3 regions of the Sporosarcina sp. P1 genome follow, and region 2 is predicted to be linked to each of the others. Evidence: riboswitches for the same ligand, from Rfam matches in the RefSeq annotation. Region 2 holds a riboswitch; each other region holds the start of a gene.

What was found. Region 2 has a riboswitch for cobalamin ahead of CSV73_RS12570 (ABC transporter substrate-binding protein). Riboswitches for the same ligand answer to the same signal wherever they lie in the genome.
Region 1: another riboswitch for cobalamin. It lies ahead of CSV73_RS08270 (hypothetical protein); the one in region 2 lies ahead of CSV73_RS12570 (ABC transporter substrate-binding protein).
Region 3: another riboswitch for cobalamin. It lies ahead of CSV73_RS03610 (ribonucleotide reductase N-terminal alpha domain-containing protein); the one in region 2 lies ahead of CSV73_RS12570 (ABC transporter substrate-binding protein).

The regions. Positions count from the first base shown of each region.
Region 1 covers NZ_PDYS01000006.1:61,963-66,256, forward strand. The annotation lists gene CSV73_RS08265 (MATE family efflux transporter) at 1-961, shown strand, start outside; cobalamin riboswitch at 1,111-1,301, shown strand; gene CSV73_RS08270 (hypothetical protein) at 1,553-1,774, shown strand; gene CSV73_RS08275 (ABC transporter permease) at 1,822-3,765, opposite strand; gene CSV73_RS08280 (ABC transporter ATP-binding protein) at 3,755-4,294, opposite strand, start outside.
Region 2 covers NZ_PDYS01000014.1:3,236-7,529, reverse strand. The annotation lists gene CSV73_RS12580 (adenosylcobinamide amidohydrolase) at 1-136, opposite strand, end outside; gene CSV73_RS12575 (FecCD family ABC transporter permease) at 139-1,131, opposite strand; gene CSV73_RS12570 (ABC transporter substrate-binding protein) at 1,124-2,110, opposite strand; cobalamin riboswitch at 2,252-2,378, opposite strand; gene argS (arginine--tRNA ligase) at 2,814-4,294, opposite strand, start outside.
Region 3 covers NZ_PDYS01000002.1:149,919-154,212, reverse strand. The annotation lists gene CSV73_RS03615 (CdaR family transcriptional regulator) at 1-762, opposite strand, end outside; gene CSV73_RS03610 (ribonucleotide reductase N-terminal alpha domain-containing protein) at 838-2,112, opposite strand; cobalamin riboswitch at 2,286-2,462, opposite strand; gene CSV73_RS16425 (hypothetical protein) at 2,629-2,799, opposite strand; gene mdh (malate dehydrogenase) at 3,171-4,124, opposite strand; gene CSV73_RS03600 (BMC domain-containing protein) at 4,185-4,294, opposite strand, start outside.

The DNA.
Region 1 (4,294 bases), on a different contig from region 2:
CAATGCGACTACTTTCCCTTATGTATCGCAATACTTATTTGTGATTTTACTATTTGGCTTTATCTTTACTGTAGAAAACACATTTAGTATTTTCGTACGCAATGATGGAGCACCGAATCTTTCAATGGCCGGGCTAATTGTGACTTCTGTCGTTAACATTATCTTGAATTATGTGTTCTTATTCATTTTTGATTACGGCGTTGCCGGTGCTGCATCCGCCACCATTATTGCTTCTTTCATGGGTATGCTAGTACTCGCAACACACTTTTTCAAGAAAAATAATAACTTGAAACTAATTCGCTTGAAGTTCAATAAAAAGCTGTTCCTGGCCATTCTTTTTGTTGGATTTCCGAGTTTCCTTTCCGAGTTAGGAATCTCCTTCTTTACCATTACACATAATATCGCGTTCGAACGGATGGCGGGCACGGAAGGTGTTGCGGCCTTCTCTATTTTGAACTATGTACACAGTGTCATGCTAATGCTATTTCTTGGAATGGGCGGTGCGATTCAGCCACTTATCAGTTACTATCAAGGCTCCGGCAACCGGATAAGGATGAAAGAAACCGTAAAAAAAGCCACATTTACCGTTGTCATCGCAGGTGCCGTGTTTTTCCTTGTCGGTCAATTCGCGGCGGGCCCTATCGTATCGATCTTTGGAGACTTCCCGCAAGCCGTAAGAGATTTGGCTACTTCCGGAATTAATCTATTCTTCTTTGCTTATTTGTTCACCGGTACGAACTTTGTGATGATGACATATTATCAGTCTATCGGCAATGTACGGATGGCAACTTGGATTACTGCTTCACGCGAAATCATCATCATGTTGCTCTTCTTGATGATTTTACCTCGTTTCTTTGGTTTGAATGGTATTTGGTTGTCCATTCCAGCCTCTGAGTTTGTCGTATTTATTGGTGTCTACCTATATCAAAGGAATGCTACTCGACATTCCTTAATTGGATAAATAGTACGTCATAGAACCGGACGGAACTATTTATTATCGTTCCAAGTAATACGTTCCATAGGAGTAGGGTGCGTTTTTGTTGTCTTGGAAGAGGCTGCATTATTTTTGTTCCTTTCGTAAATAAGAATGATATACTGAAAGAGCAACTGAATATCGTGTTAGAGATAGGTGCGTTTATCGTTCGTAAACGCTTAAAAGGGAAATCGGTGAAAAACCGATGCTGTCCCGCAACTGTGAGTTGGAGTATAATTCGTTACCACTGTTTCACCGCAAGGGAAATGGGAAGGTGAATTATACGTTGAAAACGAGCCAGGAGACCTGCCTAGATCAGTACACACCAATACCCTACGCGGATAGGAGGTGTCAAGTGCGGCTTATGAAAAATCATACAAAAGCCGACGTACGAACAAACGGAATCAGGACATTCTTTAGGTGGCTTCGATATAGTTTCTGTCGATCCTACACAAATGTATTTCCTGCCGAACCGTTTAATTCGTCATGGCTTCCCACTTAACATCTATCCTGGTATATACCGGATGGATGTTTTTTACTGTCAACGAAAAATTACAAACACGATGAGGAGAATGAATTATGCACAATCAAACAATCAATGACTTTACAAACTTATTAAAGGACACCCTAATGTCGGAACGTGTGAGCACACACTCTACCCCCCTTCCCATACTAGTGAAAGATGTAAAAAAACAAATTTCCGAAGATCCCACGAATGACATAGCAGAAAAAGCTGAACAATTGGCTAATTTAGATAAAGCCTATCAAATCGTAGTAGCTGAGTTAGTAGGTAGTAACTAATTCGCGCTAAAATCCCCCTGACCTTTGTGTCAGGGGGTATTACTGTATTATAACGAATCTTTAATCACGCGCTTATAATTGAACACAGAAAGCAAACCAAATATAGAGTATAGCGCTGTGTAGATTAACATCACCATAATCGTTGGTGTCAGCATTTCAGTACCGAATAAGAACCAGCCGGATTTTACAGCAAAATAGCTGTGTAAGAGACCGACGACTAATGGAATACCGAAATTAAATACCTGCTTTCGTTGAATCCCTTTTAGTAAATCTGTTTGTGTATAGCCTAGTTTACGAAGAATGGTGTAATTCGATTTTTCATCTTCACTTTCGTCCATCTGTTTAAAGTATAGGACGCAGCCAGACGTAACAAGGAAAGCGAGACCAAGGAATCCAACGATGAACATAATCATGCCTGCACCTTGTATTTGTTTCGTTTTCTCCTCAAGCTTCGATTCATGCCCTGCCCATTCATTTATTCCCAACACATTAAATAGTTCATTCGCTTTTTCTAGATCATTTTCATTCTTGATATCCACTCCATGATACTCAGTAAATTCAGGCGTTATGGAAGGGTCCTTATCTACGTTCATTTTCTGAAATACTTGATCATCCACTACCGCGACAACAAAACCATAAGCTACACGCGTTGGAAGAACAGCTACTCTTTCCGTCCCTTTCAGTGTCAGATCATACATATGCTCTTTGCCTTGAAATACGATTTGCTGATTCGCTTGGAATTTCATAAAGTTTTCCGTAAAACTATCAGAGTTAACGAAGAGCAATTCCTTTTCTTCTACGTCTATCTCCGGCATTACTTCATCACTAATGACAATCATTTGCATATCAGTGTAACTCATCTCTTGACTTTCCCCACCTGAAATAGATAGAACTGTCGATAAATCAACAGGTATAGTCAATAGATCAATAGCTGACTCTGAATAGGCTATGCCTTCACTGTCAAGTGACTGCGTAAATTCCATTGCACGCGTAGTATCAGGAATGGTAAAGTCGGCAGGAATAGTTCGCTCCACTGACTTCTCTACTGAGTAATACGATATATAACTTAACGACAATAACGTAATGGATAGCGCAGATAGCGTCGTAATAATCATCAATAAAAGAGAATTGGATTTCATTCGAAACATAATGGATGAGAGAGACAGCACGTCGTTAACGTTCAAATATCCCCCTTTACGTTTGCGAATCATGTTAAAGATAAAGCTGACGGAGCCTTTATAAAATAAATAGGTTCCTAAGACCACAGAAGCTAGTATGACGATCATCACTAGAAATAGCTGATTTCCAAGAAACACACTACTAAATAATCGCGATGATAAATAATAGCCGAATACAATGAGAAGGATACCGAACACACCGATGATCGCCTGGAATATTGACATCTTTTTCACCCGCTGTTGTGTCACGGTGGTCACACGGAACAAAGACAATATACTTTGACGTTTAATGAATAGTGCATTCATGATCAAAATCAATACAAAGATTGCTGCAAAGACTATCAACGTCTGAAGTAATGCATCCGAAGAGAAACGCAAAGTCGCAACATCCGTTACACCGGTGACCTTAAATAGAATCAGCATGAGTAATCGTGACATCGAAAACCCTAAGAATATCCCTACAATGAGAGAACCGACGTATAAAAAGAAATTCTCCACACTTAAAATACGGAAAACAGTTCCTTTCGTCATTCCAATCAATTGAAATAATCCAATCTCCTTACTGCGTCGTTTAATGAATAGATTGTTAGCATATAGCAAGAATACAGACACGATAACAATCAGAAAAACTGAACCTGACTTAATAGCTGCCGCACCTTTCTTTCCTTCTGTTGCATCGTCTAATGCTGGATCGAATTGCAACGTTACGAATGAAAAGTATAAGCCTACGCTAAAAGTCAGTGCAAAGATATACACATAATAATGCTTAAGATTTTTCTTGATATTGCGGAAGATTAGCTGATTAAGCGTCATGTTGCACACCACCTAGTACACCTTGCGTTTTGATAATATCATTGAAAAATTCGTTCCGCGTTTGGTCTCCTTTATTCAGTTGTGTATAAATTTGTCCGTCTTTGATGAACACGACACGCTCACTAAAACTTGCGGCAAGAGGGTCATGAGTGACCATAATGATAGAGGCAGTTCGTTTCGTATGGAGATCACTTAATTTGTTCAACAAATCGGATGCCGCCTTTGAGTCAAGAGCGCCTGTTGGTTCATCCGCAAAAATGATGCTCGGATCATGTATGAATGCTCGTGCAGCAGACGTTCTTTGCTTTTGTCCACCCGAGATTTCATTTGGATATTTAGTAGCAATTTCTGAAATACCCAATTCCTCCGCCACTGCAAGGAATTTTTCATTGGCTAATTTTCTAGGCACTTTCTGCACAGATAATGGAAGTAGTATGTTTTCTTTTACTGTTAACGTGTCGAGTAGGTTATAGTCCTGAAAGATGAAGCCCAGATGACGTTTTCGAAATTCCGCCATTTGCTTTTCTTT
Region 2 (4,294 bases):
TTTTCAATAACGTGGATTTCCCGCTACCATTCGGCCCTAAAATTCCGAGAACTTCTCCTTTTTCCACGTGGAACGACACATTTCGCACAATCGGTTCCTTGCCGTAGCTTCCCGATACGTTTTCCACTTGCAACATCTTCACATCGCTCCTTTTCTACGTTGTTTGTAAAAGATATAGGCAAACACCGGAGCGCCAATGAATGCTGTAATGACACCGACCGGTAATTCAGCCGGTGAAATAATCGTTCGTGCTACGAGATCGCAAATGATCAATAATGATGCACCGTTACATAATGATAACGGCAGTACATGACGGTGATCGGAGCCCCATAACATACGTGTCATATGGGGGACAACTAGGCCAACGAAGCCGATTGTTCCGGACACCGCAACAGCCGATCCAGTTAATACCGATCCGCCTAGCAAAATCATCAATTTACGCTGTTTGACATTGACTCCAAGATGATGCGCACGTTCCTCACCGAATAATAAAGCGTTCAATTCGCGGCGATTAAGCCACAGCATGAATGAGCCGATGATGAAAAACGGCAAGACCATTACAATATAATTCCAGCCGCGCATCGATACGCTACCAAGAAGCCAACCAACAATTTGACGGAGTTCTTCTTGCGTCAACGCGATCATCAGCGACAACACAGAACCAAGAAATGAACCGAAAATAATTCCTGTTAAAATAATTGTTTCCATTTTCATTGACCGGTCGACCATTCGAGCAAAACCGATCACTAAAAACATCGTCACTGCAGCACCGATCATACTAAATACAGGTAAGGTGAAAGCGCCAAGGACCGGCAGCGATATACCAAAAAAGAGTGTGATCACGGCGCCGACAGAGGCACCGGATGACACTCCGAGGGTGTAAGGATCAGCTAATGGGTTTTTCAGTAGCCCTTGAAAAGCAGCCCCTGAAATAGCCAATGAGGCACCGACGATTCCAGCCAGCAACACACGCGGCATACGAATCTTCCACAAAATATTACTTGCGGTCGTGTCCGATTGATCCCATAGCGTCTCTATTGGTATTTTCACTGTACCGATCGATACACCGAGCCAGATCGCCACAAGCAATGTGGCGATCGACACGACGTAGGCGAGAACGGTTTTATTCACCGAATACCTCCGGATAGATTGCTTTCGCAAACAATTCTAATCCGTCAGCTAAACGTGGACCTGTACGGCTTGTAATATCTTCATCCAGTTGAATGACTTGATCTTCTTTGATCGCAGTCACCGCATCAAAGCCGTCACGCGTTTTAATATTTTCTACGACATTTGGAACATAGCTATAGATCGCCAAAATCACATCCGGATTTTCATCTACAATCGTTTCAGGACTGATCATAATCCAGCCTTCTTCCGTCACAATGTTTTCAGCGTTAATGATATCCAAAAACTGCTGTGGGAATGTGCCTTTTCCTGCCGTATAGATTTCAGGTGCATCGGAGTTTTCAACGAACACGCGCTTCTTATCCGTGATATCTGCTGCTTTCTTTTCGATATCAGCAATTTTCGTTTTCATATCTTCGACGATTTGATTGGCTTCCGCATTTTTGTCCATGACTTCACCAATCATTTCAATCGTTTCATATGTTTCTTCAAATGTTCCTGCATTCTGTACGACGATCACAGGGATGCCTGCGTCACGAATTTGATTCAATCCTTCTTCATTCGAGCCCATCATCATTTCATGTGCGAATACCGCTTCCGGTTGCAATGAAATCACTTTTTCTATGTTGACCGTAAAGTCCCCTACGGTATCAAGCTCCGTTACTTCTTTAGGATAATCATCATTTTCTGTAACGGCGATGACTTGATCGCCTGCATCAATACCGAATAAAATTTCCGTGTTACTTGGAATTAATGAAATGACAGTTTCCGGCGCTTGTTCAAATGTAATTTCTTCGCCAATTGCATCTGTCAAGGTGTATGGGTAACTCGTTGTATCCGTTGACTCTTGTTCTGTTTTCGCTTCTTCCCCCGCTTGATTTTCATCTGCCGGTGTTTCTTCTTTTGTACTGTCGCTTCCGCATGCTGCAAGTAGTAGTACCGCAAGCATAGCCGTCAGCAGTAGTTGCCAAAACTTCTTCATGTGTGTTCCTCCTTCAATATGTGTATTGCATTACGCAAGCCGCAGACATGAAAAAAACCCTCCGATAGTTCGAAGGATTAGGTGGGATGAAATCAATGCGTGATCTCTTCCATCACACCTATCCTCGTAGGTTGCTGCGGAACTTCATTTTCCAAAAAGGCAGGTGACCTGGCTTGTGCATCGCACGTACAGTGGCGGGACCGCATCGGATTTGAACCGATTTCGCTTTTCATCTCAATTTTCGAGAACCTTTTTAGAAGATATGTAATTATGATTTATTATAGCGATAATAGTGTTGGTTGTACAGGGGATAGGAGGGTTTGGGTATGACATAGGGAGTGAGGCTCCAGCAGGGGGACGCTTTGCTGAGAGGCCTCGCGATGAGCCCTCCCAAACGCGTCCGCCTGGAACGTAGCGAAACGTTACCTTCCCCTTTCCAACCTCAAAATTTAATCACCCGTAAGCCCTTGAACTTCACTCTCTATCTCAAGAAAGAAACACCAGTGAAGCGAAGTGCAAGGCGGCGACTCGGGGAGGATCAGCTCGACAGGTAAGACAACCAAAAGGAAGCGAAGCGACCTGGTTGGCTTACCGCGGGCCCTCCCGAACGCGTCCGCCTGGAACGTAGCGTAACGTTACCTTCCCCTTTCCCACTCAAAAAGAAAAAGCCAAGCAGTAAACCCGCTTGGCCATTTTCGATATATTACATTCTTTCAGGTGCTTCAACGCCTACAAGTTTCAACGCGTTGGCAATCGTTGTTTTAGTAGCTGTAATCAATGCCAAACGTGCTTCGGAAAGGTCTTTGTTTTCCGGATCTAGCACCTTGTTCGCATTGTAGAAACTATGGAATGTAGCTGCTAGTTCCTGGATGTATGTTGTTACGCGGTGCGGTGCGCGCATACGAGCCGAGTCGCTGATTAGTTTCGGGAAGTCACCGAGTTTCTTCAGTAGCTCTAACTCTTTTTCGTCTTGCAATAGCGTGACGTTTTCTGTTGACGCTTCTACATTCTGTTCTTTTGCCTGACGCAAGATCGAACAAATACGTGCGTGTGCGTATTGTGCGTAGTAGACAGGGTTTTCATTGGATTTGGATACGGCTAAATCTAAATCGAAGTCCATTTGTGCGTCGCCTGAGCGCATCGCGAAGAAATAACGTACAGCGTCTAGTCCTACTTCTTCTACGAGTTCACGCAATGTGACGGCTTTTCCTGTGCGTTTGCTCATTTTGAATTTTTCTCCGTCTTTGTAAAGCTGAACCATTTGCGCCACTTCTACTTCAAGCGTGTCGCGGTCATAGCCAAGCGCCTGGATAGCTGCTTTCATACGTGGAATATATCCGTGGTGGTCTGCTCCCCAAATATTGATAAGTTTATCAAATCCACGACTCAGCTTGTCTTGGTGATAAGCAATGTCTGGTGTTAAATATGTGAATGAACCGTCTTGCTTGATCAATACACGGTCTTTATCGTCACCAAATGTAGTGGAACGGAACCAAGTAGCACCGTCTTCTTCAAAGACATGGCCATTTTCACGTAATTTATTGAGCGCGACATCGATTTTACCATTGTTATATAGGGACGTTTCCGAGAACCAGTTGTCGAAATGAACGCGGAAGTCCGTCAAGTCTTTCTTTAGTTTATCCAGTTCGATATTCAAGCCGTGTTCACGGAAAAATGCAAGTCGCTCTTGTTCTGGAACATGGACATACTTGTCGCCGTATTGTTCGACGAGACCTTTTGCGATCGTAATAATATCTGCGCCGCGATAACCATCTTCTGGCATTTCTTTTTCCAATCCAAGTGCTTCGAAATAACGAACGTCAATCGATAACGCTAAATTATTTATTTGATTACCTGCATCATTGATATAGTATTCACGCGCTACGTCATAGCCTGCTTTGTCGAGAATATTACATAATGAATCTCCAAGGGATGCCCCACGTGCGTGTCCTAAGTGCAAATCGCCTGTTGGGTTCGCTGATACGAATTCAACTTGGATCTTCTGTTGCTGTCCGCTATCGGAACGTCCGTAGTCTGCTCCTTGATCCAGGACAGATTTCACGATATCCCCGAGGCTGTCTGTTTTCAAGCGGATATTGAGGAAGCCAGGTCCAGCGATTTCAATGGAGTCGATTGCGGTGTTCTTCGTATCGAGGTGCTCTAAAATACTTTCCGCAATTGCAC
Region 3 (4,294 bases), on a different contig from region 2:
TGCCTGCGCGAATGATTTAGCTAATTCGAAATACCGTGTGGATGCACCTATACCTGCGACGACTTGTACTTTCTTGCGCCGTTTTATATGAAGCAACAGGAATTCTAATTCATTTTTTACTGTTTGTTGATTCATTTCAGGTAATAATAGTAAGATTTTATTTTGCGCCCAGCGAATCATCTTCATAGAAGGGTGGATATTTTGAATCGATGCGAATGTCTCCATTTCCTCGATCGTGAACTGTTCCAGTAAATCCAGCACTTCCAATACCACCACTTGACGGTAAAGAGTGACGTCGATTCCGAGCAGTGTCCCCCGTTCCATAAATCGTTCATCTTTCTTTGATCCTGTCAGCCAGTCAAAGACGAAGAACTCCACATCACGTACTTTTTCATCCTTCTGCTTTCTTTTCAGGGAGTCCTGGATGAACAGTTCCGCTACGCGTAAGATCAGCTGAGCCTGCGGATGAATCTCGTCTGGATCACCCGTCACACCAAGTACAGCGATCGGTTCGCCTCCAATGATGATTGGCAAGACGATACCCCTACGAACCCCCTGCAGATGCTGCGCTTCCTCATCCCCCATACGGAGCATCGTTTTCTGACGCATACTCAACAGTGCTCCTTCATGGAACTGGTTGATTCGATCGGGTTCTGTACTCGATTGAATGAAGCCTCTTCGATCCGTTAAAATGACTTGCTGCTTAATCAGATTCGATAATTCCGTTACCATTTCATGTCCTAATGTATCAAATTGAAACACCTGTCTCACCTCAAATGGAAACCGTTTGTAATACTTAGTTTACGTCACTTTAGATTCCACTACAATAGAGGAGATTCAGATAAGTCGGACTTCCGGTACTCCACCGCCCCATGCCTTTATGAGCAGCTGTAACAGTTCTGCAGTTTCAATGGTTGGAGATTTCTCTAACATGATAGATCCGCCTTGATCGGTATGGCGCTGTTCTGCAGTGACTCGGTCGATCATCGCGGTTTGCTGTTGACTCGTCGCTTGGTTTATCGACTGATGCGTGACTGCGGCTGCTTTGCGCAAAGGGATTTGCATCCCGCTTTGATACGATGCCACCTCCAAGTAGCGGTTTATTTCTTCCGCTACTTCTTCAATAAATAGGAGGGCCTTCTCTGAATGCAAACCAATTTTCTGGTCAGCTATAGCGGTTTCCCAACCTGCCACTTCAACTCGTAAAGTATGTCCCCATATGCTCTCAATGCCGTTTAGTAAACGCACAAGTATGGTACAAGTACGGGCCAACTCCGTTTCCTGCATTACGTTCGGCAATTGAATATATGAGGACAATGCAGCTTTTTCCTGTCTTTTTTCATTGTGAAAATGTACAACAATTCCTTCACTTCCAAGCAGCTGTTTCATCAAACCAATGGCAGAAACTTTTTTATACGCAATAGAGGAACCGTCAGCAGCATCGGGAAACCATTCACTGTTGGAGTTGCCATGCGAACAACTCAAAGCGCGCTCTGTTTGTTCAGCTTCAAATAAACTCCAAGAGCCGCACGCTTTTACTTGTTCCATAAAATAATCGGGTATACGTATATGCTTTTCTTTTACTTTGCTCGATAAAAATGATGCGATTCTACTGTCAGCAATATCCATGGTATATTGCTCTACTCTCGTCTTTCGCCGATAGAATGTCTTACCGAAGAACGACATCACTTCAGCTGGTAAAGTCACATAGCCATGACTCAGTAGCCAATATGCTTCCTGTACTTTTTGTAGGCGCTGGATAGTTTCATGCTGCATGGCGGCCATTGCTATGAGCATAATCCTCTCTTGAGGCAGTCCTATCGGTTTGTCATAATAATCCGATGTTACAAATTCATTCATATATTGTTGCAACAGTGCAGGAGGTATCAATCGATCGCGTTCAGCTACAATCTGTAAGCCAAGCCATTTGATTTCGCTTGCTGAATAGTCATAGATCCATTGACCATATAATCCATCCTGTAACAGTTTCCTGACTACTTGATGAAATCCTGAATACACAGGTCTTCCACGCTGTTGTTCTACTTGTTTATACAATAACTGCAACAGTTCACGTTCATGTATACATTCCTTCTTCTGTTCAAATACTCTCATGTCACGGTCTCCTTTCGTAAACAACAAAAAACAATCATTCCGCCTCTTCGGCAAGATGATTGCAATAGTTGTGAATGAGGAAACAAATTCAGGCATCTTTAAAATACTCCATACAAAAATGCATAGATGCAGATACCTTTTTTGCTTCCACTCCTCAACCCCCGAAGAAAGTGTCGCTTTGACGATACGTGGCAGGTCTCCTGGCTTCACTTCATCCTTCCGCTAATGCCTTCCCATGTCTCCATAGTGGCTAATTTTAGCGGTCGTCCGTGTGTACAGTTGCGGGGACAGCTCCGGTTTACGGATTCCCTTTTACACCTTGATAGGTACCAGCGTATCGTGCAAACTCATATATTTGATTGATTTCATTTTATCATGGATAACATAGAGGGTGGTAGCGTTTGTTTTTATTAAGGAAGTCCACATAAACAAATAGGGTGCCTATGCACTAAACTACTGTGAAAACATCCACAATCGTTTTTTGCTAGGCACCCTGTATCGAGTTTTCTTCATTACTTACATGAGTTGTTGTTCGCATAGACAGCCGCAATCCGCCAATCCTTGAACGTATGCCTCTTGCCATGTGATCCCATGGATGAAACCATTCTCCGAGTAACCTGTGATCAAATAGAATGTTTCGTTCTGCTCTGGTAGTGATGAATTGTTCTGATAGTCGTTGTTCTTCATAAGAATTACCTCCTGGATTTTATATTTTTCATAGTATATGCCTTATCGGGGAATAAAAGAACATTTTTTCGCTCTTATTGATAAAAGGCTATTTGATAGCGCTTACATTTTAGAAGCGAAGGAAATAAGTTCTTTATATATTTCCGAGTAAGTTTACTAAAGGCATATTTTATATTTCAGTGAATTCTGTTTATTGTATCATTCAAATAAATAAAAGTAAATATAAAAGTTATCATTTCGAATGAAGTTTTACGTTTTTTTGAAGAGAACCTATGACTTCTGTATCATTCCATTATAAAACACGGTCTGTAAAATTCTTTCCATACAAAAAATCTCCCTAAGTCCTCTTTACGACTTAGAGAGATCAGTAGTTATAAGGACATTTGCTTTTCGCAAATGTCGATGACTGCTCTGACAGAGTCAGCTGACTGATCAAGTGCTGTTTGTTCTTCCTTTGTTAACGGAAGTTCAATCACACTTTCGATACCATTGCCCCCGAGAACAGTGGGTACGCCTAAGTAAATATTTTGATATCCATATTCACCCTCTAAATAAGCGATGGACGGCAAAATTCGTTTCTTATCTTTAATAATTGCCTCAGCCATCTCTACTAAAGCCGCAGCGGGTGCGTAATAAGCGCTACCATTACCTAGTAGTGAGACAATTTCACCGCCGCCTTTTCGAGTACGCTCCACAATGGCTTCTAGCCGTTCATTCGATATGATTTTATCCAACGGAATGCCGCCGGCGTAAGAGTAACGCACAAGTGGCACCATATCATCTCCGTGTCCGCCAAGTACAAAGCCCGAAATATCCTCTACAGAAATATTCAATTCTTCGGAAATGAACGTATTGAAACGTGCAGTATCAAGCACACCTGATTGTCCAATTACACGATTTTTAGGAAATCCAGTTGTTTTATAACATACATATGTCATCGCATCTACCGGATTACTTAAAATCAGCACGGTGCTGTCTGGGGCATGACGCTTCACTTGCTCGGAAACGGAACGCATAATCTTCGCATTGGTTGCAACTAAATCATCGCGACTCATACCTGGTTTACGCGCAACACCCGCAGTAATGATAACCATTGCTGCACCTTCAATATCCTCGTAATTAGATGTACCTGTAATGCGAGAATTAAATTGTTGTACAGGACTCGTTTGAAGAAGATCTAGTGCTTTACCTTTGGTTGGATTAGAGAGATCCGGTATATCGACTAATACGATGTCACCTAGTTCTCTCTGCGCTGCCATCAATGCTACGGTTGAACCGGTATGACCAGCTCCAATGACTGCAATTTTATGTCGTTTGAAAGCCATGGAAACCACTCCTTTCTATAGATTTCACTATGAGTAATACGCTTATAGCACATGTATGCCTCAGTCTTTCTTCGGCGCCTTCTTCACTTCTGCCAGTTTCTTTACTTGTGGAATTTCTGAAGTAGTCGGCACTAGGGGTTTCACCATGCCATATACTGAATCATCGGGAC